Linked DNA regions of Teredinibacter turnerae T7901. Each later gene encodes a partner of the first gene's protein in a complex. Links are inferred from orthologs where the notes say so. Each region holds a gene or a part of one and is shown on either strand. Other genes may lie near its edges.

The links.
Region 2: the proteins of glnK (region 1) and TERTU_RS10990 are in contact, whole or in part, in a solved structure (PDB 2NS1), measured with the Escherichia coli proteins. The link is inferred for Teredinibacter turnerae T7901 from one-to-one orthologs.

The regions. Positions count from the first base shown.
Region 1 is NC_012997.1:4,611,761-4,627,563, reverse strand. Bases 4,428-7,130 are described here. They hold glnK (P-II family nitrogen regulator), read left to right. Parts: upstream 4,428-5,461; coding sequence 5,462-5,800; downstream 5,801-7,130. Other genes in these bases: TERTU_RS18550 (ammonium transporter), read left to right, coding at 5,842-7,125; TERTU_RS18560 (TorF family putative porin), read left to right, coding at 4,681-5,367. In the rest of the region: TERTU_RS18585 (DUF637 domain-containing protein), read left to right, coding at 1-528; TERTU_RS18580 (hypothetical protein), read left to right, coding at 552-992; TERTU_RS18575 (transposase), read left to right, coding at 1,148-2,134; TERTU_RS18570 (winged helix-turn-helix transcriptional regulator), read right to left, coding at 2,367-2,849; TERTU_RS18565 (beta-ketoacyl synthase N-terminal-like domain-containing protein), read left to right, coding at 2,914-4,155; TERTU_RS18545 (P-II family nitrogen regulator), read left to right, coding at 7,467-7,805; TERTU_RS18540 (hypothetical protein), read left to right, coding at 8,073-8,309; TERTU_RS18535 (DUF484 family protein), read right to left, coding at 8,357-9,040; dapF (diaminopimelate epimerase), read right to left, coding at 9,037-9,867; lysA (diaminopimelate decarboxylase), read right to left, coding at 9,867-11,132; LPS translocon maturation chaperone LptM, read right to left, coding at 11,142-11,315; TERTU_RS18520 (hypothetical protein), read right to left, coding at 11,651-12,061; TERTU_RS18515 (MGMT family protein), read right to left, coding at 12,166-12,528; TERTU_RS18510 (polysaccharide deacetylase family protein), read left to right, coding at 12,911-14,173; TERTU_RS18505 (heme oxygenase-like domain-containing protein), read right to left, coding at 14,847-15,701. UniProt on the Escherichia coli protein: Involved in the regulation of nitrogen metabolism. Regulates the activity of its targets by protein-protein interaction in response to the nitrogen status of the cell.
Region 2 is NC_012997.1:2,746,006-2,762,057, reverse strand. The notes cover bases 5,618-8,569. They hold TERTU_RS10990 (ammonium transporter), read left to right. Parts: upstream 5,618-6,426; coding sequence 6,427-7,713; downstream 7,714-8,569. Other genes in these bases: TERTU_RS10985 (MFS transporter), read left to right, coding at 7,910-8,569; TERTU_RS10995 (transglutaminase TgpA family protein), read left to right, coding at 5,618-6,189. Also shown: TERTU_RS11015 (O-succinylhomoserine sulfhydrylase), read left to right, coding at 1-1,100; TERTU_RS11010 (hypothetical protein), read left to right, coding at 1,116-2,093; TERTU_RS11005 (AAA family ATPase), read left to right, coding at 2,151-3,083; TERTU_RS11000 (DUF58 domain-containing protein), read left to right, coding at 3,097-4,074; more of TERTU_RS10995, read left to right, coding at 4,099-5,617; more of TERTU_RS10985, read left to right, coding at 8,570-9,157; TERTU_RS10980 (TrmH family RNA methyltransferase), read right to left, coding at 9,231-10,007; TERTU_RS10975 (pyridoxine 5'-phosphate synthase), read right to left, coding at 10,112-10,879; TERTU_RS10970 (peptidylprolyl isomerase), read right to left, coding at 10,883-11,485; TERTU_RS10965 (TIGR04211 family SH3 domain-containing protein), read right to left, coding at 11,519-12,220; TERTU_RS10960 (YciI family protein), read right to left, coding at 12,243-12,542; TERTU_RS10955 (VC0807 family protein), read right to left, coding at 12,591-13,319; TERTU_RS10950 (PHP domain-containing protein), read left to right, coding at 13,456-14,283; TERTU_RS10945 (L-threonylcarbamoyladenylate synthase), read left to right, coding at 14,322-14,942; TERTU_RS10940 (segregation and condensation protein A), read left to right, coding at 15,101-15,979; SMC-Scp complex subunit ScpB, read left to right, coding at 15,985-16,052. UniProt on the Escherichia coli protein: Involved in the uptake of ammonium/ammonia (NH(4)(+)/NH(3)). Transport is electrogenic. Following sequestration of NH(4)(+) at the periplasmic face, NH(4)(+) is deprotonated and neutral NH(3) is transported into the cytoplasm.

The DNA.
Region 1 (15,803 bases):
AACGGAATAGCGGAAAGTATCCGAACAAATTTAGATGCATTGAATGCTGTAAAGCAGGCTGAATTGAATGGGCTTGACGCATTGGATTCGCTTGAAGATGCGTTTCAGGTTGTAAATAAGGAAAGGCCTAGTTGGAATGAGATAAAAGCACTGTTTAAGCGGGGTAATGATTTTAATAAAAAGGCTAGAGACGAGGAATGGTACGAATTTTATGAGGTGCATTTGGAAAATGGAAAACGGCTAGATTCTTATGACCCAGATCTCGGTGAGATCATTTCAAGAAAAGCCACTGATTTTAATGTAATTCAATTGCCAACCTTTGAAAAATATCTTAGAGAGTTCGATTTAAAGTACGCCTCAGGGACGGTGATTCGATCCGACAAATATAGATTTGAGCTAGATGGTACTGAGCTATGGGGTAGCAAAATTCTTGAGGTTCCAGATGTGAATCAATATTCATACAGATTGCAAGAGTTTTTAGAAATGGCCAATCAATATAATGTGGTGATAAGGTTTAGGCCTGAATAGCGGGTGATAAAATGGGAATGAGCATGTTTGAGCAGATCAATTTTTGTGAGAGATTTTCTGAATTGTCTAACGCTTTTCAATCAGGAAATAGACTAGAAGCATTCGACCAAAAACTTGTAGAGCGAATCATGAGGGAGGTATCTCCCTACATATACTACAATAAAAAAGAGAGATGTTTTTGTGAAGATGTCGAGTTTACAAATGGGGTCGTCCATTTAAGACTTTCTTTAAAATATGCAATTACAGAGTGTATGATGGGCGCTTCTATTCAATCAACAGGAGAACGTTTCGGTGGTCCGCTAACGCGGGTGGCAAGAAAAATATATGAAAGTAAGGGTGCTGACTACGTTAAACTTAAGCATCCTAGATTTAGTAGTTATGATGAGTTGCGTATAATTGTTTCGCGCCTATACAATATTTTTGAAGATTTCTCGAAGGCTGTGATTGAGGCGTATGAGGGGTAATAAATAAGAAATCCAAACTATTGACTAATGTTTAGTATTCGTCTAAACAATAACGTCTAACATCAGAAACCATGACCACAAGCGGAGAAACTCAAGTCTGCCTCGATGAAACTCCGTTCTATCACTGCTACGTGCGGTGTGTGCGGCGGGCGTATTTGTGTGGGGAAGATTTTTCTACGGGTGAGAGCTATGATCACCGCAAACAATGGATTGTTTCCCGCCTTAAATTCCTGTCATATATTTACGCTATTGATATCTGTGCCTACGCGGTAATGAGCAATCATTACCATGTGGTGTTGCATGTGGATAAAAGCCGTGCGCAGAGCTGGTCGCGTACCGAGGTTGTTGAGCGGTGGATGCAGCTCTATAAAGGCGATATGTTAGTGAGTCGCTGGTTGAAAGCACCTGCAACATTAGACGAGGCGCAGCGCGATGCCGTCTATTTAAAAATCGAAACCTGGCGTGAGCGGCTGTTTGATATTGGCTGGTTTATGCGCGGCGTTAACGAAACTATCGCGCGTATGGCCAATGCGGAAGAAAACTGCAAAGGCCGTTTTTGGGAAGGGCGATATAAAAGCCAGGCGCTTTTGGACGAGGCCGCTTTACTCAGTTGTATGGCCTATGTGGATTTAAACCCGGTCCGCGCAGGAATGGAAGAAAGTCTGGATACCAGCGATTTTACTTCTATTCAGCAGCGCTTAGCTGAGCTTGCCAGAAAAAAACGACAACTTAAAAAGCATCCGGAACTGGCTGAGCGCACCGAAAAACAAGTTCGCTTAAAAGCGGATTTAAAATTGGATAACCAGCCAGAAGCACCGCTGATGGTATTTGACGGTTCCAGCCATACGGATGTTCATGTGGCCTTGCCCTTTACCGAGCAGGATTATTTGCGCTTAGTGGATGAAACCGGCCGAGTTTTACGTGCAGATAAGCGCGGTGCCATCCCCGATGCTATAAAACCTATCATCGAGCGCTTTGGCATAGACCCGAAAAACTGGCTCGAACACGTGCAGAATTTCTCCCGTCGCTACGGCCGCTGTGCCGGGCATGTTGTGCGCATGCGCGCGTATGTGGAGCGCTACGGTTTGCGTGCTGCCAAAGGGGTGGGTGTTTCTAGTTTCTTGTATAAAGGGTTTAACTAGCAGTTTTGGTTGCGCGCGAGATATATGAATACATGACGATATGAATCTATCGATGTTATCGTCTGTCATGCTCAACAAATATGACCCATGATTTTACTTGTTTTGATTTAGCTGACGAAACGAATTCGAAGCATCCTATGGGTATTGAAAATGCGAATACGCCATTTTTTATCGCAATGATGGTTCGGTAAGTACCCCAAGACGCCGCTTAATTGCTGGTTGTTTTTTGCCTTCACCGCTCAGGTACCTTAAGCCCATATTCCCGCCATTGTTGTGCTAACTCCGCGTTCGGGTGTGCGGTGCAATCGGTACTGCTCATGGGTTCACCGCAAACATCACACACCAGCGTTCCGCGTGCTTCATGACCGCATGAATTGTGGACGAAGGTCACCGGGCCCTGATTGTCGTAGATCCACTTATCCCCCCATTGAATCATCAGCCGCATAATTGGTGTGAGCTCGAGGCCTTTTGTAGTGAGTTCGTAGCCGCTGCGCGGCTTACCCGGTTCTTTAATTTGAATGATTTCGGCGTCTAACAGGGTCGTGAGCCGGTCTGTCAGTACCTTTTTGGAGATTTTCAGGTGAGTTTGGATCGCGCCAAAGGTGCTAACTCCGAGCTGGATGTCCCGAATTATCAGCCACGTCCACCACTCTCCCACGATATTCAGGGTTTGTGCGAGTGAGCATAGCTCGCTGCTAAAGTCTGTTCTCTTCACGTTGACATCTCAAAATTTTGACTCTATATTCAGTCTCCTAAAGAGACCATCAGGGTAAATACTAATGTTTCAAAGGCGCGTTGTCATCACCGGTTGGGGTATTGTATCGCCAATCGGGAATTCCCCCGAGGCGGTTGCAAACAGTTTGAAACACAGTCACAGCGGAATTGTCAGCATGCCGGAATACGCGGCGCTGGGAATGCGGTCGCAAGTAGCTGGCCTGGCACACACCGAGCGCTGTGAGGATATTCCACCAAAGTTGCGCCGGTTTATGGGGCTGGAAGCGCAGCTTGGCTGGGTGGCTGTTCAGGACGCGTTGGCCTCGGCCGGCATTGATGAGTCGTTATTGCACAGCGAGCGTACGGGGCTGATTATGGGTTCCGGTGGCGCCTCCACCAAAGATATTGTCGAAGCCGCCGATCTTTTGCGCGAAAAAGGTATTCGCAAAGTTGGACCGTACCGGGTAACCGCGACCATGACGAATACTGTCTCTGCGTGCTTGAGTACAGCTATGGGTATTCGCGGACTGAATTTTAGTATCGCATCGGCTTGCGCGACGTCCGCACATTCAATTGGGCTTGCCGCACAAATGGTGGCCTGGGGAGAGCAGGATGTGGTTATTGCCGGTGGCGCAGAAGCTGAACACTGGGCACAGTCCAGTTTGTTCGATGCAATGAAAGCCATGTCGTCCACGTACAACGACATGCCGGAGAAAGCGAGTCGCGCCTATGATAAGTCGCGAGACGGCTTTGTGATTGCAAATGGCGCCGGGGCGCTGATTGTGGAATCGCTGGAACATGCGCTGGCGCGTGGGGCGAATATTATCGCCGAGATTACCGGCTACGGCACCGCGTCTGATGGTGCCAGCATGGTCGCGCCGTCAGGAGAAGGTTCTGAGCGCGCGATGCGCACTGCGGCAGCGATGCATCGTTCTATACGTGCAACACCGATTGCCTACATTAACACTCATGCCACCAGTACGCCGGTAGGCGATGCCATTGAGGTTGCCGCAATGCAAAGAGTGTTTGGTGAGGACTTGCCGGCGTTTAGCAGTACTAAATCCTTAACGGGCCACAGCCTGGGAGCGGCCGGTGTGCACGAAGCGATTTATTCGCTCATTATGCTGCAGCAGGGCTTTATGGTCGCTGCGGCAAATATAGACGAGCTCGACCCAGAATTCGAAGGTCTGCCTTTAGTACGCGAATACACCGAAGAGCCGATGGAAAGCGTTATGAGTAACAGTTTTGGCTTTGGTGGCACCAACGTTAGCCTGATTTTTTCCAATTATTCCAATGCTACCCAATAGATTATGGTGCATCTGCGCACTTTAATCGCTCTCTTTGCTGCGGAGTGATTAAATTTTCGTAAACGATATTTTATTGCGCGCCCCAGTCAGACAAACTTGTCTGGCTGATGTGCACAATTATTCTCGACGTATTTTTAAATACCGAAGCCCCTCCCTGTAATGCTAACTAGCAATATCTCACCACATCGAAATCTGCTTAACGTGCATGGTGCGGCACTTTGGGAAACCTAAAAACCTCCTCCTGGAATATTGATTTTTAGCTTGCTCCGAGGAATATAACTCCATATTTGAAGCTATGTTCCTAATTGGTGCAAATGATGAGTGCACCAAATTGGAATATGCACTCATATTGTGCTTTCGGCATCTAAAATCACTTGTTTTGTCTTTAAAAAATGAGCTAACTCCTTGTTATAAATAGAGAAACCAAAGTTGGCGCAGTTAGTGCTAAAACCATGCAGGCTCGTCGGACTGGTGATCGACCAAGCTCAAAAAAAAGACTTAAAAAGTAAAATTTGGAGGAAACACATGAAATTTTCTAAAAAGATCCTGGCAGGTGCTGTTGCAGCTTCTTTGGCAGTGAGCGCGTTCGCTCCTATGGCGAACGCTGAAATTTCTGCGTCTGCTGGGGTTGCCAGTACTTACTTGTGGCGTGGTCTTGACCTGGGTTCAGGTACGCCTGCGGTATCTGGCGATCTGTCATACAGTGCTGGCGGTTTCTACACCACTCTGTGGGGTTCATCAGGTGACACTGGCGCTGGTACGGAGTGGGATCTGGGTGCTGGCTATGGCGGTTCTGCTGGTATGTTCTCTTACGACGTTAGCGTATGGAACTACATGTACCCGAACGGCGGTACCATGGAAGATCAGTACGGCGACCTGACTGAAGTTATAGTCGCTTTGGGCTTGGGCCCTGTGTCTTTCTCCTGGTACGAAAATATTGCAACAGAAGGTGGTGACGAATCATACCGTTATTTCACTCTGGGTTACGCAACCGGGCCTTTCTCATTCATGATTGGTTCACACACTGGTGACGATAGCACTGAGTTTACCCACCTGGATATTTCCTACGCGTACAACGATAACTTGAGCTTCACCTTTAGCCAGGTTGTGGATCAAGACGAGGTTCTTCTTGCTGATGGTGATGGTGTGAAAGGTAAATCCATCGATGACGACCTGAAGTTCGTTGTTTCCTACAGCTTGCCTATCGAGTAAGTTTTGTTGGCCCGGTTGTTAGCGTGTTAACGGCCGGGCAAGCATATCTATCAAGCAGCGCCGACGCTGCATAAACCATTAGAGGAGCAGTCCAATGAAATTAATTACTGCCGTCATCAAGCCTTTTAAGCTGGACGCTGTTCGTGAGGCTTTATCAGAAATCGGTGTGCAAGGTATCACCGTGACCGAAGTGAAAGGTTTTGGTCGCCAGAAAGGCCACACTGAACTGTATCGCGGCGCAGAATACGTTGTTGATTTTCTGCCTAAAACCAAACTGGAAGTAGCAGTAGCCGACGACCAACTGGACTCTGTTGTTGAAGCTATCAGTAAAGCAGCTCACAGCGGAAAAATTGGCGATGGTAAAATCTTTGTATCCAGCCTCGACCAAGTTGTGCGCATCCGTACCGGTGAATCCGGTGAAGAAGCACTGTAACTCATAATTAGAAAAGAGATTAAAATTTCCGGAGATCTGGTATGGAAAATGTTCTTTATGAAATGCAGTACGCCATGGACACCTTTTATTTTTTGGTGTGTGGCGCGCTGGTAATGTGGATGGCTGCGGGTTTTGCGATGTTGGAATCCGGGCTTGTTCGCGCTAAAAATACAACAGAAATTCTTACAAAAAACGTCGCGCTTTTCGCTATCGCTTGCACCATGTACCTGATCTGCGGGTACGACTTTATGTACGGTGGTGGCTGGTTCTTAAGCGGTGTTACTACCGTTGCTGGTATGGACGACGCAGCTGTTGCTGGTGTTGTTAAAGGTGTTGCGGACTTTAATGCTGGCGTTGAAGATGCTGGCTTGCAATACTCTGGTGCTTCCGACTTCTTTTTCCAGGTAGTGTTTGTTGCTACTGCAATGTCTATTGTTTCCGGTGCCGTTGCTGAGCGTATGAAGCTCTGGGCATTCCTGGTATTCGCTGTTTTCATGACTGGCGTTATCTACCCGCTGGAAGGTGGCTGGACTTGGGGTGGCAATTCGGTATTTGGCCTGTACGAACTGAGCTATTCTGACTATGCAGGTTCCGGTATTGTTCACTTGGCCGGTGCCGCTGCTGCGCTTGCTGGTGTATTGGTACTTGGCCCACGCAAAGGCAAATACGGCCCTAACGGTGAAGTAAACGCGATTCCTGGTGCTAACCTGCCTCTGGCTGCGCTGGGTATGTTCATCCTCTGGATGGGATGGTTCGGCTTCAACGGTGGTTCCACGCTGCAATTGTCTGGCGTTGGCGTCGCTAACGAAGTGGCTAACGTGTTTGTTAATACCAATGCTGCTGCTTGTGGTGGTTTGATTGCTGCGCTCATCGTAGCTCGCATCATCTTCGGCAAAGCTGATCTGACTATGGCAATCAACGGCGCGTTGGCTGGCCTGGTTGCTATCACTGCAGAGCCTGCTGATCCCACTGCGCTGATGTCTACAATTATCGGTGCCGTAGGTGGTGTGCTGGTTGTCTTCGCTATCCTGTTCCTCGACAAACTGAAAATCGATGACCCCGTAGGTGCGATTTCTGTTCACGGTGTTGTTGGTATCTGGGGTATTTTCGCGGTGCTGATTTCTGACTCTGACGCCACCTTCGTTGGTCAGTTGGTGGGCATGTTAACCATCTTTGTATGGGTATTTGTTGCCAGCCTGGTTGTTTGGATCGCTATCAAAGCAATCATGGGCGTTCGTGTCAGCGAAGAGGAAGAATTCGACGGTGTCGACCTGTCCGAATGTGGTATGGAAGCTTACCCAGAGTTTTCGGGTACTTCAAAGTAAGTTCTTAATTCATCAGGTTGCCACAGCCTGAAATCCTGACCGGAGGCCTCAAAACCTCCGGTTTTTTTATGCCTGGAAAATACCTCCGCATCAATTATTTGAATTTCTTGTTACTGGGGCGCTTCTCGGTTAGCTTCTTATCCCAGCAGTGCTGGCGCAGGTTTCCCGTTGGCGCAATTATCCCCGCCATCGGCCCCTTCAGCTCATTGCGCCGATATCATCAACGGCGTACACGTTTTACAAGCCTTCGCATAAGGTGTAAATTTGCGAATTGGTCTGCCGGAACCCGGCTTAAACCCTATAATTAAAAATACGAATAAGGTGCTCGTAAGGAATTTCCCATGAAACTAATCACTGCAGTAATCAAACCTTTCAAGCTTGACGACGTCCGCAATGCGCTGTCGGAAATTGGTGTTCAGGGCATGACCGTAACGGAGGTGAAAGGGTTTGGTCGGCAAAAGGGGCACACGGAGTTATACCGTGGCGCTGAATATGTAATCGACTTTTTGCCCAAAGTAAAATTGGAGTTGGTGTTGGGTGACGATGTGGTCGATCAGGCTGTTGAAGCGATCACCAAGGCCGCACAAACTGGCAAAATTGGCGATGGCAAGATCTTCATCACCAACTGCGAAGACGTTATTCGCATTCGTACTGGCGAAACAGGCCCAGACGCGGTTTAATTTTTGTCGCAGCGCTGAGCCCGTTGGCGCTGCGAAATTTCCAGAACAGTAACGAAAATCACATAGTTTCTTCGAACCTCCTTTCTTTCTTGCACGATCAAAATAGCTCAATCGGCTATCAATCTTTCTCTTTTAGAACAAAAAAAACTAAAAAAATCTGTTTTAAAGAAATGACATTGAAATCACTCTGGACTATAAATTAGCGGAATTTCAATTGGCCTGTCCCATGGCGTTCTTGAGTGTTGCTTAATTCTTGAGGGTTTATTTATGACGGATGAAGAGTTGATTGAATCGGATGAGTCCGAGGATGATGGCGGCGTAGATTTGGGTGATGAGTATCTCGCCTCTGATGGGGTAAGTAGCAAGGAGGCGGAGCGCAGGCGGCTACAGGCGGAAGTCGAGGCGTTTCTAGCGAGCGGGGGGAAGATCAATCAGATACCTGCGAACGTTGTCGCCGACCCACCCAAGAAGCCGGAATCCAATTACGGCGGCCAACCGATCTAAATAGTCTACTTGAAGCAGCCGCGTTTAGCGGCTGTTTTTCTTTGCCCCTACAAATACTTGGGAAGTAAGCGATTGAGTACTTCTGCTATATAGCCCAAAAACAGCGTTCCCATGCTTGAGCGATAATAGTTTGGATCCTGGTTGCCAATGGCAAGCACCCCTAGCGGGGAGCCGTGCTGCAATATCGCAACGGCTGCACTACCAACCTGCGGTGCATCGTCGTCGAACAGGAACTGGCACTCTTTCACATCGAGGCCTCCACTGACTGTGTTCATCGACTTCAGGCGTTTGCCAATGTAGTCGCGGGCGTCGTACACGGACGCGATACGAGCGGCGCTGGCGGGCGTGCTGCTGTTGCCGAAGATGATCAGGCGGGTATAGTGGATCTGAAATTCTTTGTCGAAGCTGTAGTAGAGGGCGTCGACCAGATCGCCAAGATCATTGCATTCGAGCAAGGCCAGCACCAGCCGCTTGGTCTTGTCGAACAAGCGGTCGTTCTCACGGGCGTTATCCAGTAACTGGCTGAGACGGTGGCGCATATCCATATTGCGCTCGCGGAGCACCGCGACCTGGCGTTCCACCAGCGAAACGGCCTTGCCGCTTTCATGTGGAAGTTGAAGCTCGCTGAGCAAATCGAGATGCCGATTAAAAAAATCGAGATTGGTTTTTAAGTAGTGGGCGACCTGCTTTTCGGTGAGGCGCTCTTTTTTATCCGTAATGGACTCGCTCATAGTTTAACCTGTCCATGAAATACAGCTTTGGCTGGCCCCGTCATCATAACAGGCTTTTCTGCGCCCTCCCATGTGATGCTGAGGCTGCCGCCGGGGAGATGAACTGCAACTGTAGTGTCGAGCAACCCGCGGACAATGCCGCTGACGACTGCAGCGCAGGCTCCAGTGCCGCACGCAAGCGTTTCTCCAACGCCGCGTTCAAACACCCGGAGTTTAACTTCTTGGCGGGAAATTAATTCCATAAAGCCGGCGTTGACTCGGTTTGGAAATTGCGCATGAGTTTCAATTTGTGCCCCCAGTGTTTTTACCGGGAAGCTGGCCAGGTTATCCACGAGCGTGACCGCGTGCGGATTACCCATGGAAACGGCGCTGATAGTAATTTCCATGTTGTCCAGCTGGAGCGGATATTCGGGCTGCTCGTGCGGTGTCACAAACGGAATTTGCGCGGGCGCCAGCACAGGTACACCCATATTGACCGTGACCTGGTTGTCGTCAAGCACATGCAGCCGCAACAGCCCCGCTGCCGTCTCCACAACAATGTCTGACTTCGCTGTCAGTTGTCGCTGCCGCACAAATACCGCAAAACAGCGAGCGCCGTTGCCACAGTTTTCTACTTCGCTGCCGTCGTTATTGAATATACGGTAACGGAAGTCTGCGTCTGGATTGTCTGGAGACTCAACAACCAGTACCTGGTCGCAACCGACACCAAAATGGCGGTCAGCCAACTTGCGGGCGCGCTCGGGTGTTATGGTGACTTTCTGGCTGATAGCATCGATCATGACAAAATCGTTGCCCAGACCATGCATTTTGGTGAACCGCAAACGCATCAGCTAGGGTCCTCGCTACCTAATAGCTGCTCACCGCGAACCAAATCGGCAAAGGTTTCGCGGGCGCGAATAAGGTGATGTTTGTCGCCGTCGACCATGATTTCGGCAGCTCGGGTACGGCTGTTGTAATTGGAGCTCATGGTAAACCCGTACGCGCCACTGGACATTAGAGCAAGTACGCTGCCTTCGTGGAGCGCTAATGCGCGATCCTTGGCCAGCCAGTCTCCGGTTTCGCACACAGGCCCAACCAGATCCCATTGCTGGGTGGGTTCGCTTTCTTCGGGCGCAATCACCGGAAGTACGCGCTGCCAAGCCTGGTAAAGCGAGGGGCGGATGTTATCGTTCATCGCAGCATCAATTATTGCGAAATTTTTGTGCTCAGTTGGCTTTAAGTAAAGCACTCGGGTGAGTAGTACGCCGGCGTTCGCGACGATTGAGCGCCCGGGCTCGAACATCAGTGCGACCGCGCGATCACCGAGTTTGGCAATAACCTGCCCGACATAGTCTGCGGGCGAAGGGGGTTGCTCGTTGTTATAGGTTACGCCCAGGCCGCCACCGAGATCCAGATGGCGGATAGTGATGCCTTCTTCCGCGAGCTGATCCATCAGCGCCAGGACACGGTCCAGTGCATCCATAAACGGGGCTAGCTGAGTTAACTGGGAACCGATATGACAATCGATCCCAACCACGTCGATCCCATCCAGGCTGGCCGCCCGACGGTAGACGTCAAGTGCTGTCTGAATATCAACGCCAAATTTGTTTTCTTTCAGGCCGGTGGAAATATAAGGGTGGGTGTTGGCATCCACGTCCGGGTTAACCCGCAGGGATACACGTGCCGTAGTACCCATCGCTTGCGCAACCTGCGCAAGTGTTTCCAGTTCCGCTGCCGATTCCACGTTAAAGCAGGCAATCTGCTGTTGCAGCGCGAAGCGCATCTCCTCAGCTTTTTTACCTACACCGGAGAAAATCACACGATCGGCGCTACCGCCGGCGGCGAGTACCCGCTGAAGCTCACCCTGAGAAACGATATCAAAGCCCGCGCCTTGTTGCGCAAGCACCTGAAGCACCGCGAGGCTCGAGTTAGCCTTGACTGCGTAACAGATCATACCAGGGTGCGCGCCGAGCGCACTGGCGTAGGCCTGGTAGGATTGTTCAATGGATGCGCGGCTGTACACGTAGCAGGGCGTGTCGTAAGTATCGGCGATAGCGGAGAGTGTACAACCCTCCACCGTGAGCTGATTATCGTTGTAACTGAAGTGCGCCATGGTATCTATTTATTCCTGAGCCGATGCGTTGCTTGTATTGGTGACTTCACTGGTGGAGCTTGCTGGGGCCTCGTCAGGTTTATCTGGAAGTCGTAACGGGCCGCTCTGACCGCAAGCCAGAAGCGTGCTAGTGGTTGCTGCCAACAGGACGAAACGAGTCCAGGCGGCGAAACGGTCAAGCATGGTTGGGCTCCCTGTGCCAGATTGCTAAAACAGGCGAGTATATAACGGATCGCGGTATCCGCCTAACTCAATCACCGCGAGAAAGCAGGTGCCAAGGGTAATCCGGAATTCCACTGGAAAACGCATAAACGCTTAGCGGAAAGTCTATTTGAAAACGCGACGGCTCAAAGCCCTGCGAGCTTATCGGTAACTTGCAAGCGGTTCTTCGCCGAAATGTTTGATTAAGAGGAGGGGCGTGGTATCACTTCGTTTAAGACTGTTACATTTTTTTGGGTTGGGAGTGGCCGCTAAAGCGGGCGGCCAACCATCCTTACTCAGACATGAGGTTTGTTCGCTTACAGGTAGTTGCCAAGGTCCTCTTCCATGATTTTACGGGGCGCGCCGGCATTTTCGACTTGCTGGGTTTTGGTTTTACAGTCGCGCGCGCGTGCGGCATCTGCATAGGCATTGTGAGCGAGAACATACCCGACAGTAGCGACTGTCTCCACGACTAGTTGACGTCCTATCGCAAACAGCACAGCTTTACATTCGTCGCCCCCGCATTCGCCAACTGTTGCTGGCAGGTTTCCCCCACTGCGGTCTTGCAGTATCACCAGCCCTTGGCCGGGTGTTGGATCGGGTGCAAGTGTCGCATAGGCCGTCGCTGTGCCGCACTCTTGGTCAACTATGACTCGGGTTTTCGGTGATACAAAAACGCATGCGTTGAGCGTTGGTAACGCAGCTAAAGCCAGGAAGAGTTTTTTCATTGTAAAGCCCTCTGTAGCGCTTACCGCTAGTGTACACACAGGAGCGAGTCGAGAGGGGCGGCCGCAACAGTCTGTTACAGAGAGGCCTGTTAGTGCGCAGTCGGTTATCCAGTGTTGAGGGACTGCAATTCAGCCTCGATCAAAAACAGCTCATCGAGCGATGGCTGCCAGCCAAAATTTTTAAGGACGACGCGATTTTTTTTCACTGCGACGCCCTCTTGTTCAAGGTGGGCCGATTGGCGACGTGCGGTTTCACTCGCCTCCGGAAACGCCAATTGTCCATTGGAGCGCAACACACGGAACCAGGGTAGAGGCGTTGGCGACATGCCAAGCACGCGCCCCACCAGTCTAGCGCGGCCGGGGAGCCCGGCAAGTTGGGCGATCTGTCCGTAACTGGCAACCTTGCCTTTTGGAATTAATCGTACACAGAAAAAAATAGCCGAGTGAGACGCGTTTTCGTTAGACAAGGTAACTCCCGTTATTGTGCCGCCATAAAAATGGCTTATGTCGCAAAAAATAGTTTAAACGCATACAAGTTTGTTTGGTGATTTTTTATGGCGTAAATTTGTGTATATAAAGTTGACAGTGCAGTCGGCGCCTGGATGTACCGTTGCGTCTAAAATAACCCTATTTCCACCAATTGGGGTAATAAATTTCCTATTGGATAATGTAAAATAATTCGCCATCTAAATTAATAATAAAAAAACGTCAATCATATTTTAATTTCAAGATATTACACTCCTGTTTTTCACATTTCTTAAGTTCAAAAATATTCCTTAATTTCGTAATTTGATCACGGGAATAGTAGCGCTATTTGTTAGTCTGCTTTCGCCAAAGGGCAGTCGCCCTTTGGCTTACCAATTGATGGAATATCTAAACAAGGAAATAGTTATGAAAATTAAACAATTCGCAGTTGGCTGTTTGGTCGCTTTATTGGGGGCTGGCGCGGCCTCCGACGTGTTTGCTGCTTCGGAGGTGATTTCAGCTGAAATTTTTAACGATGTAGAAACCGAATGGAGAGAAGCGGTCACTGGCAGCGCAGATGCAAATTTTTCAGTAATAAATAAGCATTTGCGGGTGGAAGTGCAGACTCCAGGCGATCTATGTGAAGATGTCATCTACTACCTGCCGAATCAACCAACCCAGGGTGGTCTGCTCGAGTTTTATTTTTCGGCGTGGTCGGACACTGAGGGCGCTGAGGTAAAAGTTGTTTTTTTTGATGAGGAGGAGGCTGATATAGTTTACGGTCATAGCTATGTGTTAACTTCAGAGTCATCATACTATCGATTCTTTGGTGAGCCTGCTGACTATGTCTGGGGCGATAGCGTTAAGATACAGTTTTGCTTCGGTGGCGGCGTTCCTTCGGTTATACACATCGACGATATTGTTTATGCTTTTGAACTGGACCCCTGGAATTGGAATATTGATACGATTGTCTCTCTTCGAGGACTTGAGCCTACCTATGAGAGTATGGCCAAGACGAGCGAGGTTGTCGCTGCTGCCAAGCGCAATCGCGCCAAACTTGCAATTGGTATTCAGGGCCGTGACTTGATTGACGATGGGAGCCCGGAAAAAAACGCCTTTTTAACCTATTTAGCTGAACTAGTGGCCGATAGTGATATTGAATTGTGGAACAATGGTTGGAATGGCTTTCGCTCTGGCGCGCAGACAGAGTACGACGGCACCCCAAAAAAACATCAGCGTGAGTCCATTTTGGATACCAATACGCTGGCTAAAGCCAAGTTAGGATTGGAGTTTAAAACGTTCGGTGCTCCGTACGCACGCAACGATCAAACTACATGCGATGTTATTGAGCAATTTAGCACAATGCCGATCATGCTAATGCCAAAGGAGTGTGACGATCATGGGGATTACGAGATTCGGTTGACTAACAAGATTGGGATTGGGGAACTTCAAAACGAAGTGGATTTCGGCTATTTTTTAACGCAGTACTTTGATACGGTTTATCACACGCCAGATCATATTGTAATTGATGGTGATATAAGTGGTTGGACATCGCGAGACGTGATGGAATTCGAAAAAATTCTCGATTTTATTGTTCCAGTCTACGGCTCCGATACGCCCTACGGTCATTATCTGAAATTCCACTAGATTTATTGTTTAATTTTTAAACAATCAAAAACAGCCCGCAGTTCAGGGGCTGTTTTTGCGTTTAACTTGATTTATTAAATACAAATTCGGCCAAAAGTTAATGAGAATATCACAGCTATACGGTGTGAAGTCTTACTCCCGTCAGTATCTGTAGGGTTTTGCAAGTAAGGTTTATAAGCGCTTGTTTTACAAGACGTATTGCGACATAAATATTTAGAAAGAAGAAATTTTACGAGAAAAAGTTTTTCGAGAGAAAACGTTCGAATGCCACCCTCTCGTTTATGCTCGATCAACGAGCTTGCGATTATTGGAGCCTTTGAGTCAGATACAGGATTTACGAGGAAGCGGGCGATATTTACTCCCAATCTGGTGCCCATCAGTAGTTGTCGCTTAGGGTCGCGAGCGACGCGCGATAAATGCTGTTAGTGTGGCCAGACGATTGTTGGCCAAAGCAGGTTAAGCAGAGGTTCCTATATTAGCAAGTTCTCACGAGCGTTGGTCCAGCGCGCGTTATAAGCCAGAAGCCGTATTCGGCCAGCTGTCGGGCTGGCCGGGACGGTCTGACTGGTGGCGGCTTGACCTAAAGAGGCTCTCCAAAACCGCGGTCGCGGGGATTACTCTTATTGGTGATATCGGTGACTAATCGTGCGGCTCCAGACCAAATTAAACCCGCTTACGCGGTCTGTGCATGCACTGTTTCAACATGCAACGTATGGCAATCCCAAAATGTGTGCCACAAATCCAGGTAGGTATCCGCCTTTTGCTGAAGATTTTCCCAATCTTCAGGAAGTACAGCCTGCTGTAATGCGAGCCAGAGATCGTCCTGATGATCATCATCTGCGGCGTTAGTCTCCTTGGAATCACTGGTTCCATGAACATGATAATAGCCCTTGCTCACGTCAAATCCGTGAACTTTAAGCGCCTCGCGTAAGGCGGCGCTGAAGGTAATAACCTGCTGCTCGGCAACGGCCAAAAGAATAACCACTTCTTGATAATGGCCAAAACTGGCGGTTAAATAATTATTTAGGGTTTGTGCCGATTCTGAGGGGTGATACAGTTCCCTCGCCGAGGCTGTGATGTCCAGTGAGTCCAACACCTTTTCGAAGAGCGGGTAGTGAGCATAAATGGGAGAACCTGTATAGTATCCCGTGGCGCCTACGTCAGGTGTGAATCCAAATTCATCAAGAATATTCAATGTGAGTAAAAAGCGGGGGGCTTGCTTGCTGCCGGGTGGCAGGCGAGGTTCCAGCTGGCGCGTCTGGAATTGCGCCATCAACAGTGCATCAGTGAACAGTTGAACAATCGCATGCCGGTATTCTAGATGGATGGTCTTGAGCTGCTCAATATCGATCATGCCGGATTCCAGCTGAGCGAGTATTGGATGTTTAAGTAAGGGGTGTTTGGCGACCTTGCGGCGAATGGTCTCGATTATGTTGCCGTTTTCCATCCAGATGTTCGCGTCGACACTTGCTTCCATGTTGGCGCGTGCTTGTGCTCTTGGGGCTAGGGAGGGGGTAGGTGTGATCATACTCGGCTTTCCTTTTTGCTTTTTTTGGGTGTGAGGTATCAACAGCCAGTTGATACCGGTTTAATAATTCCATTTACGACAACCTGCGCGATCTACTGTGCA
Region 2 (16,052 bases), 1.9 Mb from region 1 along the record:
CTATCTACACGACCTCCAGTTTTGTATTCGCCTCCGCCGGCCAGGCCGCCGCGCGATTTCGTGGAGACGACCCAGGCAATGTGTATTCCCGTTATACCAACCCTACAGTACGTACTTTTGAAGACCGCATTGCGGCGCTGGAAGGCGGCGAGGCAGGTGTTGCAACTGCGTCTGGCATGGCGGCCATCTTGAGCACCTGCATGGCATTGTTGTCTGCGGGGGACCACGTGGTTTGTTCGCGGAGCGTGTTTGGCACCACAACGGTACTGTTTACCAAATATCTGCAGAAATTCGGCGTGCAGGTGGATCTCGTTGGGTTGACGGATTTGGCGGCCTGGGAGCAATCCCTCAAACCCAACACGCGTCTGTTATTCCTGGAAACACCGTCCAACCCCATTTGCGATGTTGCCGATGTGCGCAAACTGGCCGATCTTGCCCACAGTAACGGTTGCCTGCTGGTAGTCGATAACTGCTTTTGTACGCCTGCACTGCAGAAACCCCTGGCGCTAGGTGCCGACATAGTCGTGCACTCGGCAACCAAGTTCCTTGATGGACAAGGGCGTTGCATGGGAGGCGCGGTCGTCGGACGGGCAGACCAGATGGCTGAAGTTACCGCATTTCTGCGCACATGTGGCCCGACGATGAGCCCATTCAATGCATGGGTGTTCGTGAAAGGGCTCGAAACGCTGCGCCTGCGTATGGAAGCTCATTCGGCGAGCGCGTTGGCGTTAGCACAGTGGTTGGACGAACACCCCAAAGTAGGCAAAGTTAACTATGCGGGCTTACCAGAGCATCCGGGGCACTCGTTGGCTGTACAGCAGCAGTCCGCATTTGGCGGAGTGCTGTCATTCGAAGTGCTGCCTAATACTCGGGAAGCCGCCTGGACGGTTGTGGATGCGGCGCGCATCATGTCTTTGACTGCCAATCTAGGCGATGCTAAAACCACCATCGTTCACCCAGCAACCACAACTCATGGCCGCTTGAGCGATGAGGAGAGGTCTGCAGCGGGCATTTCCGAGGGCCTAATTCGGGTTGCCGTCGGTCTGGAAAGTATTAACGACTTGAAAAAAGATCTCGACCGCGGTCTCTCCTTGCTGTAGCGCTGAACGCGTTTCATGGTGCGGTACCGACTACTCCTGCCCCATCTGGGTCAGCCTCGGGAAAAACGCCGGCTGGGCTATTTCGTTCTCGCTCTGCTGGCGGTTTTTAATTCGTGGTTACTCTTTGTTTATCATCTCCCTGGCCACACCTTGTTCTGGTACACGCTTCAGGATGCCGGTCACGGGCTCATCTTTCTAACGCTCTCACTGGCACTGTGCGTTTGTCTCCACCTCTTGTTTTCAATTCCTCCCACACGAGTCGTACCCTGGGTGTTCGGTCTCTGCCTGGCTTTCGGCGGCGGCGCTGAATTGGTTCAGGCCCTGGTCGGGCGAAGCCCCAGTTGGGGCGACTTCTGGCTCGATGTGCTCGGTACCTCTGCGGGGCTTTCGCTCTATCTGAGCAGCCTTTCGAACGGGCCCTTACGGTGGATTTGCCTGCTGCTGGCGTTTGCGTTGATGTGGATCGATTTATCGACGCCGTTACGGGTGCACTGGGCGGAAAACCAGCGTCAGAAGCAGTTTCCAGTGCTGGCTGATTTTGATAACCGTTGGCTCAACGGATTCGTACGCGCAGCAGACACCGCGCGCTGGCAGGCAGTGCCCCCACCGGTAGCATGGCGAGGGCATGACTCCAATGTTGCCCGGCTGGATCAATTCCCCGGTGACTGGCCCGGTTTGCACTTGTTCGAAGTGGAGCCCGACTGGTCGAACTACACGGTTTTCAGTTTTGATGTGTTCAACCCGTCGCAAACTGTCGCGCGAGTCACTGTGCGCATCAGCGATATTGCCCACAATCACATGTACCCTGACCGATTTAATCGAATGTACAAGTTCAAACCGGGCGCTCAGCACGTAGAAATTTCGTTGGACAAAGTCCGCAGTGCGCCGCGCACCCGCGAAATGGATTTGACCAGGATGAAGGCGGTGATTATTTATACGTATCGTCTAAACGAAGAGCGCACGCTCTATTTCGATAATATTCAACTTCGCTAGCTCCCCGGCCACAACATAGGCTCATAACCTCCAGTCAGCCTGCTAGACTTTGTTTATATGAAAAAAAATTTAGATAACTTGTTACACACTGTCGACAGTGTACTGCTCGGTAAACACCACCAAGTCAAACTTGCTGTCGCCTGCCTTCTGGCCCGCGGCCACCTTTTGATTGAGGATCTCCCAGGCATGGGGAAAACGACCCTGGCGCAATGCCTGGCTCGGGTATTGGGGTTGGACTACCAGCGCGTACAATTTACCTCCGATTTATTGCCTGCAGATATTCTTGGCGCGGCTATATTCGATCGCCAAAACAGCAATTTTCGTTTTTTGCCCGGGCCGGTGTTTACCCAGGTGCTTCTGGCAGATGAAGTGAACCGCTCTACGCCGAAGACCCAGAGTGCGCTGCTCGAAGCAATGGAAGAACAACAGGTCACCGTAGAGGGGGAAACCCGGCCACTGCCAACCCCGTTTTTCGTTATCGCGACACAAAATCCGCAAACTCAAGCGGGTACTTATCCGCTTCCTGAGTCGCAACTTGATCGGTTTCTTATGCGTGTTTCGCTGGGCTACCCGTCACGCGCCGCCGAGCAGCAACTGCTGAAAGGTGCTGATCCACGAGGTCGCTTGCAGGAAATCGAACCGGTAATGGATATGGAAGAGTTGCAGGGGTTACAAGCGCAGGTTGAAAGCATTAAGGCTACTGACCAGCTGTTGGATTATTTGCAGCGCCTGGTGGATTTCACGCGCCACGATGCTAGTTTTACTTACGGCATCTCACCCCGCGGCGCAATGGCCTGGTTGCGTGCGGCAAAGGCCTGGGCGCTAATCGACCAACGGGATTTTCTGCTGCCTGACGATATTCAAGCGGTGATGACACCCGTGGTGGGGCACCGGGTTCGCGGGTTGCCTTCCGGCTCCGCCGAACGTTCGGTTCGCAGTGGAGACGCGCTGGTCGAGCATTTGTTGAACAGTGTCGATGTGCTTGCCTGAGGCCATCCGTTAAATGTTTCGTGGCTGGATCGCAGATTTGCAGCAACACTATGAGGCGCGCTTTTTTCGTTTCATCGACAAGCGCGTGCAGTCGCAGAAGTTACACCGCCTGACCCGGGACAAACTGTATATATTCCCCTCTAAGCGCGGTCTCGCGTTCATCGGGCTCATTTTGCTGCTCTGGTTGATCGGTACAAACTACCAGAACAACCTCATTTTGGCGCTGGCGTTTCTACTGTCCAGCATCATGATCGTCACTATCCTGCAAACCCACGCGAATCTTAACGCCCTCGAATTGGAATTTGCCGGTGTCGCGCCGGTACATGCGGGTGAACTCGCTGAATTCACGTTTACTTTGCGCTCAACGCGATCGCGCTATGTGGAAAACATCGAAATTTGTTGGCAGGACGAAGATGAGGCGGTAGTGGGAGTCGATGTCGCGCCTGAAGAATCCGTGACGGTGACGGTGCCGTCGAGCACCTATGTTCGGGGTTGGCACAGTCCAGCGCGTATGAGAGTCCAAACCTTCTATCCGTTGGGGATTCTCCGCTGCTGGACCTGGTTGAACTGGGACGTACAGGTGCTGGTGTACCCCGCGCCAATTGAAATGAGTTATCGCTCGGCGGTGATAGGGGACAATGAGGGCGACGGCCAGCATCCGCTGCGTGGTGGGCAGGATTATCACGGTCTACGTCCTTACGTGCCTGGCGATGGTCTCAGGCGTGTTTCCTGGAAGCATCTGGCTCAGGAGAAGGGGCTGTTTGTCAAAGATTTCAGTCAAAGCGTGACCCAGGAACGGTGGCTGGATATTGCAGCGATGCCGGTCAGTGATCTGGAATCCCAATTGGCCGGGTTGTGCTATTGGGCGCTCAGATTCGCTGCAGATGACGACTATTACGGGCTGCGACTGGGTAATCAGGTGCTGGCGCCGGACAAGGGCGTTGAGCATACCCGCAGAGTACTCAACCATCTTGCGGTGTATGGCCTGTGAGGACCGAATTCTTATGAGGTCCGCATGAACGCTGCCCCATCAAGTGCCCAGGCAGGTGCGGGCGAAACCGGTATCCGGGCGGGTAGTTTCGCCCGTGAACATGTTTCGCGACAAACGTTGTGGTGGATGTTCGTCGCCCAGGGCGCGGCGATATTACCGCTGTTTCTGTATCTTCCCAAATGGCTCGTTGTGTACTGGTTGTGCGCGGTGGTGATTCGCTTGCAGGTACACCGCGGGGTATGGCCATTTCCTGGCTCATCGTCAAAGGCTGTGTTCGGTGTTGGTGGGATGATCGGCCTCGTTTTGAGCTTTTCCAGTATCGGGGTGGAGCCAATGATCGGGCTTCTGGTACTGGCGTTTGTGTTAAAACTGGTGGAAGTTCGAACTCGTTCGAGCGTGCTACTTGTGCTTTATATCGGTTTCGTCACGGCAGCAACCCAACTGTTATTGGCGCAGGGTTTTTTTCAAAGTGTCTATACCTTACTTTGCTGTGTGCTATTGATTGCCGCACTGCAATCGCTGCACCGGCAGCGGGAGGTGAGCTTCCTCGAACAACTTCGCGCTGCCTTCAACCTGTTATTGCAGAGTCTTCCTGTGATGCTGGTGCTGTTTTTGGTTATGCCCAGGCTGGGCCAGCTGTGGGCGGTCCCCACATTGAGCGGCACCGGTACTACCGGATTTAGTGAAAGTATGTCGCCGGGAGAGCTCAGCGGCCTGGTTAGCAGTCACGATATTGTATTTCGCGCTTCGTTCGAATCCGGCCGAATGCCGGCGCCGGTCGACAGGTATTGGCGGGGCCTGGTGCTTGATAAGTTCGATGGCTCCACCTGGTCTCGTCGTGGAGCACCCTGGCAACGCGTTACCCAAGGCGCGACTAAAGCCAGCAGGCCCCACCCGGAAAGTGAGATCAGGCTCGCTGACGGCAGCGAGTTCAATGGCAGCCGTTTGGCGGAGGTCGATACCTACAATTACTCAATACTGTTGGAGCCTCACCAGTACTCATGGCTGTTTGGCTTAATGGTACCTGTTTGGGCTGACGCGAGTAACACTGAAGTTTTGTTTTCAGAAAACTATAATATTATCAGCAATTTACCAATATTTTCTCGTGTGAAATATCAAGTAAGATCACTGCCAGTTTATACGGTGAATGCAAGTGGATTGACACCGTTTGAGCAGCGAATGAACCTGCTGCTGCCGGTTAAGGTGAATCCGCGAGCGCGTGAACTGGCCCAGCAGTGGCGAGATGCCGGGTTAGGCCCCGAGGCGATGATTGAGCAGGCGCTGGCGTTCTATCGGGCGAATCTTACCTATACGTTGCGTCCGCCCGTTCTCGACGATAACACCGTCGACCGCTTCCTGTTCGATTCACAGCGGGGCTTTTGCGAGCACTTTGCGTCGAGCTTTGTTTTTCTGATGCGTGCAGCGGGTATACCAGCGCGGGTTGTTGTGGGTTACCAGGGAGGTGAGTACCGCGCCGAAGGAGACTATCTAGTGGTGCGTCAGTCGGATGCTCACGCGTGGGCGGAGGTTTGGCTGGCCGGGAAGGGATGGCGGCGGGTAGACCCGACGGCGGCGGTCGCCCCCGAACGCATTGAAAGTTCTTTACTCGACGCACTCAGCTCTGATGAGTCATCGCTGGTTGGCGGGGCATTGCTGCGGTTGCGGGGGATGGCGATGGTGGCATTGCTGCAGGCCAAGATGGAAGAGTGGGATTACCTGTGGCAGATGCGGGTAATGGGCTACGATTCTGCCAATCAAGCTGGATTTTTATCGCGTTTACTCGGCGGTACTGACCCATGGCGGGTGGGGTTGTTTTTTAGCGGCACCATCGGAGGTTTGCTGGCTTTGTACTATTTGTTGAGCATATGGGTGTTCAAACGTGTGAGGCGGGCGCCGCATGATCAACTCATCGTTCGCGCCTTGGAGAAGATGGCGCGCAGCGGGTGCGAGCGACTCACCGGCGAAACTTTAACGCAGTATTCACACCGGGTCGCGATGCAATTGCCGTCACTCAGCGAACCCTGGCAAAAAGTGGCAACCATCTATTGCGCTATCGCTTACAGAGGTCAGACGGTCAGGCTCGACGAGCTGCGCCGCGCGGTTAAAGCCCTGTAGCGATTGTTGTGTATCAAACCCCTCGGTTTGGTTCCTGGTAATCTCGCGATTTAGTTTGGTGCAATATTAAAATAAAAAGAGACCTGTGGTATCTTTGCGCCCCTCCGTGGTGCATGCACTGTGGGGCAGTAAGAGATTGATAACAACAAAAACTCGGGATTTCCCGCCCGGTGCAATCTCGCTCAATAAAACTGGTGCCGTTCCTCTGCACACATAATTAAAATTCTGGAGCGATAAATGAAGACTTCACTGCGCGCGCTCGCGCTTATGGCAACGCCCAGCGTCGCCTTCGCGGACGAATTAAACGGCGGCAACACCGCTTGGATACTCACCTCGACCGCTCTGGTTTTATTTATGACCTTGCCGGGTCTGTCGCTGTTTTACGGTGGCTTGGTGCGCACCAAAAATGTACTGTCGGTTTTGATGCAGTGTTTCGCTATTGCGTGCCTCGCCTCTTTGCTTTGGTTTATTCTGGGTTATACCCTGTCGTTCGGAGAAGGTAATCTGCTGATTGGTGACCTGAGCAACCTACTATTCAGCGCCATGGGTAAAGATAACCTGGCGGGAGACATTCCGGAGTCACTGTTCGCGATGTTTCAGATGACGTTTGTCATCATCACGCCCGCGCTCATTGTGGGCGCTTTTGCCGAGCGAATGAAATTCTCTTCGGTCCTTATATTCAGCGCGTTTTGGATTTTGGCGGTGTACGCGCCTGTTTGTCACTGGGTATGGGGTGGCGGCTGGCTCGCGCAAATGGGATTGCTGGATTTCGCTGGCGGCACTGTGGTTCACGTCACCGCTGGGGTCGCTGCGCTGGTGTGCGCCCTGGTAATAGGCAATCGCCGTGGCTTCCCTGAAACTGCCATGCCGCCTCACAACATGACCATGACCGTTACCGGCGCCGGAATGCTTTGGGTCGGCTGGTTCGGGTTTAATGCGGGAAGTGCACTTGCGGCTAATGGTGACGCTGCCATGGCGATGATGGTTACGCATATTTCTGCTGCCGCAGGGTCTTTGGCCTGGATGACCATGGAGTGGTCTAAATTCGGCAAGCCGAGTGTATTGGGTATTGTCACCGGTATGGTTGCTGGTTTGGGTACAATCACCCCTGCGTCCGGCTATGTTGGCCCTGGAGGAGCGTTGGTTATTGGCTTGAGCGCTGGTGTTATCTGCTTTTACGCAACTCAATTTATTAAGCGTAAACTAGTGATAGACGATTCACTGGATGTTTTCCCTGTGCATGGCGTGGGCGGTATTCTTGGGACTTTGGCCGCAGGTATATTCTGTTCGCCAGCGCTGGGTGTTTTTTCTGGTTTCGGTTTTGGCGGCGAAAATGCGACAATCGGCGCTCAGTTGGGCGTGCAGGCTATAGGTGTACTGGCAACGGGTGCTTACACTGCGGTGGTGACATTCGTGCTGCTGAAACTTACTGGCTTTATTACCGGTGGTATCCGGGTCGATAAAGATGCTGAGACTCAGGGGCTGGATTTGGTACTTCACGAAGAGACTGGCTACAAGTACTGATAACTCAGGCATCGTATCCGATTTATCCTCCTTGGGCAGAGCAAGGCAAGCGAACGCGCAGAGTGTTTCCCAAAGATGCTCAACCTGCTTGAACAGTCCCTGGCTTGAGCCGGTGTGCAGGTAGGATGGGTACAGTAAGGTATAAAGTAAGAGCCACTTGATACAAGTGGCTCTTTTTTTTGGAGGTTTTATTTCGTTGTCTATATCCCGCGAACTTTTTACCGCGCTGCGCTTGTTTCTCACTGCGCATGGCGCGACGGCCTTTGCTTTGGGCGTGCACCAGGTTTTACTTGCGTGGTTGTCCATCGGCGTAGTTGGTTTAACGTCCAGCGAAGTAGGCTGGGTACAAGCTGCAGGACTGTTGCCAAATATCGCACTCATGCTGGTTGCCGGGGTCTGGGCAGACAGGGGTCGCCCAGCCTTAATTATGGCCGCAGCGCAAACCGGTTTGCTGCTTGCTTACGGTTGGCTGGCAGCCCTGGTTTGGCTGGATTCGCTCAGTTTCGCTGGGCTTGTGGTCTATGCCGTCGGCGTGGGGTGTGCCAACGCGTTTCTGCAGCCGGTACGAGAAAAAATAATTGGCGAGCTGTCCCGCCACAGCCTCCAGGTAAAAATCACTCGCGCCAGCATCGTTCAGTTCACATTACAAAGCCTGGGTGTGTTGTTCGCGTCATTGTCTGAGCAGGTGAGCCTGCTAATGGTTTGCGTCGCTCAATTGGGTTTTACTGCGCTCGCGCTGGTCAGTTTGCTGCAATTGCATCGCTCCCCGGCATTTGCGGGCATTGCCTTTGGCGGTATCGATAGCCATAACCCAATGGCCGACTTTCGTCTTGGTTTGCAGGCGGCCTTCAAAGATAAAGGCGTACGGCAATTGTTACTGTTGGTCGCGTTTAATGGCTTCATGCACATGGGCTTGTTTCTAGTGGCGATACCCGTAATGGCGCGCGACAGTTACGGGTTTAACGCTGTGCAGTATGGGTTTTTACAGCTGAGTTTTGTAGTTGGGATGCTGGTGGCCTATTTCACGCTACTGCGGCAACCTGTATTGCAGTATCCCGGCCGCGGGGCGCTATTTAGTCTTCTCTACACTGCCATCGCGGGCTATGGTCTGTCGCGCGAACCTACTTACGCGGGCTTGTACGTGTTAATTATTTTCTGGGGCTGGATTGCGGGTTATTCGTCGACGCATTGCAGGGTAACTTTGCAGTCTATGGCCAAGCCTGAGCAGAAAGGGCGTTTTATGTCGCTATACCAGGTAGCGCTTTTCGGTATGGCCCCTCTCGGCGCGCTGGTTACCGGCTATGCAATCACTGTGGTGCCACTGGCGAAGCTGTTTATTATTATGAGTGCCGCCAGTGTGGCAGTCAGTATATTGTTAATGCTCGGTGGTGCCTTGTGGAAACTGGAACAACCGGCGCCGAGCGAAACATCCAAACCCGGTTAGCCCCATTGATACAAGGGGCAGACCTGTTTTACCTGGCCCAAAATTTTCTGGCCCAACATTTTCTGGTGATGGGTTATTGTCTCAGCAGGGAGCGAAACGCAATTAAGCTTGCGGTGACTGCGACGTTCAGAGATTCCACGCCATTGCGCATTGGAATTTTCAGTTGTTCGTCGCACAGGCGCGACACGTCGGGGCTGATGCCGTCTGTTTCATTGCCCAGCACATAAATTCTTGTACCCGCAGACGATTCGTTTTCGAGGCTGGTTTTCGCATCTAGCGCTAACCCCACAACGCAGGCACCTTTCGTTTTGAAGGCTTGCAGGCAGCTCATGAGGGTGTCGCAACGAATTACCGGCGCTTTAAATAAAGTGCCGGCGCTGGCTTTAATGACCAGAGCGTCAAGCTTTGCGCAGCCTTTGCGAGGCAGAATAAGCGCAGTTGCCGGTGAGGCACATACAGAACGAATAATCATGCCGAGGTTTTGTGGGTTGGTAACGCTGTCCAACGCGATAAAGGTATGCTCCCCGGGAGTGAAGTCCGCGAGATAATCCTCGTGTTCGGTGAAACCCGCAAGTACAAGGTCCATTGCTATACCCTGGTCTTGCTTGCTGTTCTTCGAAATGTGCGACAGCTGGCGTTTATCGTGGTAGAGCACTTCAGCTCCGCGCGCTTTTGCCAGCGCAATAATTTCGTCGAGAATCGGTGCCGGTTTGTTGGATTCTGATAAATGGAGTCGGTAAACCTGGACGTGCTTGTCCTGAAGTGCTTCCAGGCAGGGCTTGCGGCCGTAGATGGTCAGCAGACGATTGAAAAACTTTTTTCGGGCGAGGTATTCGGGGGAGTCTTGCATCTGAGTGGCTGAGTTAGAGGTGTTTCCTGCAAAGTTTTGGGGCTGGCTGGCAATGAGTTAAGAGCAAAATATGATCTTCCGCCAACGCAGCCAGAGGAGTCAGGTCACGTGCGACACACCGCTAGGTATGCAGCGATCGTGTTATCAAAACCCATTAATAAAGCGTCTACCGTCAGCGCGTGACCGATAGACACTTCGAGTAGGCCTGGTAGCTGGTTGTACAACTGCATGTTGTCCAGATTGAGATCGTGGCCAGCGTTCACGCCCATACCGAGTTCCGTTGCTCGTATTGCCGCTTTACTGTGGGCTTCAAACACCGCCTGGCCTGCATCGCCACTTTCAGTAAAGGCATGTGCAAATGGCCCGGTGTATAGCTCTATGCGATCTGCGCCCAGTTTTGCTGCAAGCTCTATTTGAGCCAGGTCCGGGTCCATAAAAAGGCTCACGCGAATACCGGCGTTTTTAAGGCGGGTTATTAGCGGTTGAAGTTTGTCGCCACTCTCGTTGAGGTCGAAGCCGTGGTCAGAGGTTTTTTGCGCGTCGCTGTCGGGGACAAGCGTGCACTGATGCGGTTGTGTCTCAATTGCCAGCTCGACAAGACCAGGATAATCATCGCGGGCTGGGGCAAAAGGGTTGCCTTCGATGTTAAATTCCAGATGTTGCGCTGCGTGTTGCCGTACCAGATCCGCCAATTCCCGCACATCGTGCGGGCGAATATGCCGTTGATCCGGCCGAGGGTGCACCGTCAAGCCCTGTACCCCGGCAGCGATGCTGCGTTTGCCGAATTCGACGACCGAAGGAAAATCGCCGTCGCGTGAATTGCGCAGCAGTGCGATTTTGTTGAGGTTAACGCTGAGAGAAATCTGGCTCATGGTCTAGGGGTTAACCTTTTCGCTGGCCTTGAGGCGGTACGCGCGAAGTACTCGGACCGGGTAATTTGGCGCTTCTGGGTAGGCGCGGTATATGCCGCGGGGTTCCTTTTCAATTTTTTTCACATTTTCGAAGCCTTCGACCACTTTGCCAAACACTGTGTATCCCGCTTTATCGCCATCGGGGTCTAGGTGTGGGTTATTGGCCACATTGATAAAAAACTGCGATGTCGCGCTGTCCGGGTCAGACACCCGCGCCATGGAAAGTGTGCCTTCGAGATTTTTTAAACCGTTGGCAGACTCATTTACCACAGGATCTTTTGTTTCCTTGTGTTTAAAGTCGTAGGTCAGGCCGCCGCCCTGCACCACAAACCCGGGAATGACACGGTGAAAAATGGTTCCCACATAAAACTCACTATCAACATAGCTCAAAAAGTTCGCCACCGTTTTTGGTGCTTCGTCGGCAAACAGTTCGATAGTTATCTTGCCCAGGTCTGTTTCGAACACAACTTGCGGGTTATCTTTTGCTTCTTTTTTTGCGGCAGCTGCACTCCCGATAACGCAGAACGCAGCGAATACCAGCCCAATAAAACGCACATGTTTTAGCATGGATATAAAGTCTCTAATGGTAGGTCGTTAAAATTAGCGCCATTCGGAGTGGCGTTTTTTGACTGTGAGCGCAGGCACAATCAACGCGGTCAATATACCTATGATGATCAAACCTGCGCCATACAGCATGAACTTAACGCTGGTATCACCCTTGATATTTTCATTTTCGGCGATAAGCACATCATTTTGCGTTTGCAGTAATTGCTGGCGTTCGAGCAGCTCGGTGTAGCGTTTTTCCAGATCAATAGCGCCGGCAGAGAGGGTTTTTATGTTCTGCAGCTCTTCTGCCATTTCCCGCTCCGCGCTTTGTGCGCTATCGCTGGTTTGTTGCAGCGTTTGAGCTTGCTTTTTTAAATTGCTGACTTCCTGTTGCAGGCGCGCATTTTCTTCGTTGGCGCGCTTCAGTTGCGATTCCATTTTCGCGGCGACGCGGCTTGCCGTCTCATTCTCTTGTAAATACTGGCTGCGAATCCATCCTTCGACGCCTTGTGGCGTGCGTACCTTTACCCATTCTTCGGAACTGCCGGCCTCCAGAATAGTCAGGGGTGTACCACTGCGTATACCCTTGTTTATGATGCGATACTCGTTGCCTTCGCCGCTGCGCAGCGGCACGTGCAGAATATCGGTGACGTATTGTTGTTCGTCTTGTGCATGGGTAGAGATAGAAAGCAGCACACTACCTGAAACAAGGGTGGCTAAATATACGCAATTCCTTAAACGTTGTTTCAGACTCATGATCGATTCCCGTCGCGCTCGTTTATGGCAGTACTTTTTTGAATGGCTTAACCACCACTTTGGCATAGACACCTGCGTCTATGTAGGGGTCGGTGTCTGCCCAGGTTTGCGCGGCTGCGAGCGATTCAAACTCCGCGACAATTAAGCTACCGGAAAATCCGGCTTCGCCGGGGTTCTCGGCGTCTATTGCCGGGTGAGGGCCAGCCAGAACCAGGCGCCCCTCGTCGCGCAGTGCCTGAATGCGTTCAAGATGTTTGGGGCGGACGGATAGGCGCTTCGCGAGGCTGTCTTCAATATCTTCACTTATTATGGCGTATAGCATGGTGGTATCCCCTGTTTTTATTAGTTGCGATGGCTTATTGGCAGTCTATTACGCCGATGGTTCGGCGTTGTTATCTGTTTTTTCGCTGGGATCGACAAAAACGTCCTCCAGACTCAAGCCTGCCAGCGCCTTGATTTGGCGAAACAGATAGAAGAGTGCGCCGAACAAAACAAGCATCGATGGAATGGTAATTACCGGAAGGCTTAACGCCGTCATGGTGCCGAGCTCCGCGTTAAACTCTTCTGTGCCTGGTGTGCTGACCAATACAATTTTAGCCAATACGTAGTTCAACACCGAACTCAGCAAAAAAGAGCCTGCAATCATGTAGGAGGCGTACACCAATGTACGTTCAAATGCCGCCCGGTTACCGCGCTCTTCCAACGCGTGATGCACTTTATCGGTTTGCAAAATGGCGTCGTTAAACAAAAAAGTTTTTACTAAAGGGTAGGGGGTTTTGAGCGATATCAGGGTGGCGGCGCCAAACAGCAGCGGAATCGCGGCTTCTTTGATCGCAATATATTTTGGGTCCAGTTGGAGCAGGCTCATGCCGCCAGTCAGAATCACACTGAGCACACCAAAAGCGGAGAAAAAGTTGACCTTGCGGGTGCGGACGAAATCATAAATTCCGTAAACAATCGGAAACGCCAGTGCAACTATGAGCCCGAGTTTGGGGCCGAGGTAGTCTGCACCGCTGAACTTTACCAGTATCACAGTAGGGATAATGACGTTGATCAGCAGGTTAACAAAAGGGTTTTCTTTTTTATCGGTCTTCGCCATGGTTCAACAACTCCTACTTGGTAGGCGCGAATGCTAACAGGAATGGCATGCACTGTTAACTCGAAATCCGCCAGCACCTGGCCGACAGTTTCCGGTACACTCGAACTTTCAATAAGTTTAAGACAGGCATCATCTTTTGCAGGTTTATGATCTTCACAGCCACAGCAGCCACTCGGATGGTGTTCTCAGCCCAGTTGAGCTGGTGGTGCGGGCAAAATCCAAACAAGTGGATGTATTGGCGCTTACCGATCACGATACGGTGAGTGGCCTTGAAGCGGCAGCAAAACAAGCCACAATTGAAGGTATCGACCTTATCCCCGGTATTGAGTTCTCGAGCCAGTGGAATGGTTGCGGTGTTCATATTGTAGGCTTGTCACTGGACCTGGGTTTGCCAGACATTCATGCCGCGGTTGCAGATGTTCAGCATCGCCGTCAGCAGAGGGCTGAAGCCATCGCTGAAAAACTCGCTAAAGCGGGGATAGCTGGCGCACTTGCAGGGGCAACCGATCTAGCGTGTGGCGAGACGCTGGGGCGCCCACATTTCGCACGTTATCTGGTACGGGAAGGTCACGTGAGCAATGTGAACCAGGCGTTCAAGCGGTATCTGGGGGCAGGGAAGCCGTGCGATGTGAAGAACGTATGGCCGTCTGTTGAGGAGGTCGTCCACTGGGTGGTGTCAGCCGGGGGGATCCCGGTACTCGCGCACCCTGCAAAATACAAAATGACGCGAACCAAGCTTTGCCGCCTCGTCGATTGCTTTACCGCCAGCGGTGGATTGGCTTTGGAAGTCGTAAATGGCAGGCAGGCTGTCGGAATGGCAGATAATCTTGCTAAAATCGCAATCCAATATGGCTTGGCCGCTTCAATTGGAAGCGATTTCCATCTTCCAGACCAACCCTGGCAGGAGCTCGGCTGCAGCGGCAGCTTGCCTGCGCAGGTGAGGCCTGTATGGGAACTTTGGTAAGGCGCAAGCCCGAATACTTTGAGCAACAAGGAAAACGAATGGCGCAGTTTTTTTCAATCCATCCGGAAAACCCACAAGCGAGACTTATCAGCCAGGCTGTCGACATCCTGCGGCGAGGTGGTTTGATTGTGTATCCGACGGATTCAGCATACGCGCTGGGCTGCCATATTGGCGACAAGCTCGCGCTGGACCGGATTCGCGCGCTCCGTCAGCTGGATAAACATCATAACTTCACCTTGATGTGTAGGGATCTGTCCGAGCTGGCGAACTACGCTCGCGTAGACAACACGGCCTATCGGATTATTAAAAGCCATACGCCCGGGCCGTTTACATTTATTCTCAATGCCACCTCCGAGGTCCCCCGGCGGCTGCAACACCCAAAACGTAAAACGCTCGGTATGAGGGTGCCAGACAACGCTATTGCACTGGCTCTGCTGGAAGAGTTGGGTGAACCACTAATGAGCAGCTCGTTGATTTTGCCCGGTGACACATTGCCGCTCACCGACCCGTACGATATCCGCGATACCCTTGAGCATCAATGCGAGCTGGTTATCGACGGTGGCTTTTGCGGTCTTGAGCCCACCAGTGTGATTGATCTCACCGGCGATGAGCCGCAGGTTATGCGCGAAGGGTGCGGCGATATCAGCGACTTCCGCTGATTCTTCAACGGTCAGCGCTAGCCTGCCAGCCAAAATTGGGCATGGCGCGCGATCTACTGAGCAGCTGCTAGGTCTATCATTTTCTCTGGCGTAGCTATAGCGGCATGAGTGCCGCTATAATGCGCGGTCATTTTTTTAGTTACACTTGAGGATTACTCTTGTCGGGAGTTGAAACACACGAAATTGCCAGCGCGGAGCCCGTACCCGTTGCTGAGCACGAGCAACACCCGCCGCAGGGAGAGCCACACCCGGAACAGGAAGAAATGCCTTTTGCGATAGTGCAGGGCAAAGCGTTTACCCAGATTCCCAAAGACCTCTACATCCCACCTGATGCACTCGAAGTTTTTCTCGAGGCGTTCGAAGGTCCCCTCGACTTACTGTTGTATCTCATCCGAAGGCAGAATCTTGATATTCTGGAAATCGACGTTTCAGAGATAACGCAGCAATATGTGACTTACGTCGAAATGATGGAGGCGATGCAATTCGAATTGGCAGCGGAATATCTGGTGATGGCAGCGATGCTTGCGGAAATCAAATCACGCATGTTGTTGCCGCGCTCATCGGAGGGCGACGAGGAAGAGGAAGACGATCCGCGCGCAAATCTGATTCGGCGCTTGCAAGAGTACGAACGCTTTAAACAGGCGGCGGAGGACATCGATTCTCTGCCTCGCCTGCATCGCGACACGCATATTGCCAAGGCTCAGGGGCCCGATAGAAACCTTACCCGTCCGGACCCGGATGTGGACCTGAAAGAAATCCTGGTAGCGCTCGCCGAAGTCTTGCGCCGCGCAGATATGTTCGAAAGCCACCACGTGGAAAAAGAAAAACTGTCGACGCGCGAGCGGATGACCCAGGTGCTCGACAAGCTTTCCGGGCAACAATTCGTGCCTTTTGTGAGCTTGTTCAGTGTCTCTGAAGGGCGCCTGGGCGTGGTTGTGACATTCCTCGCTGTTATGGAATTGATCAAGGAATCGCTAGTGGAAATCGTACAGACTGAATCTTTCGGCCCAATTCACGTTAAGGCACGATCTGAATAAAAGCAATGAGTCACGAAATAGACCAATTAAAATTTATCGTTGAAGGCGCCGTTTTGGCGGCGGGTGAGCCAGT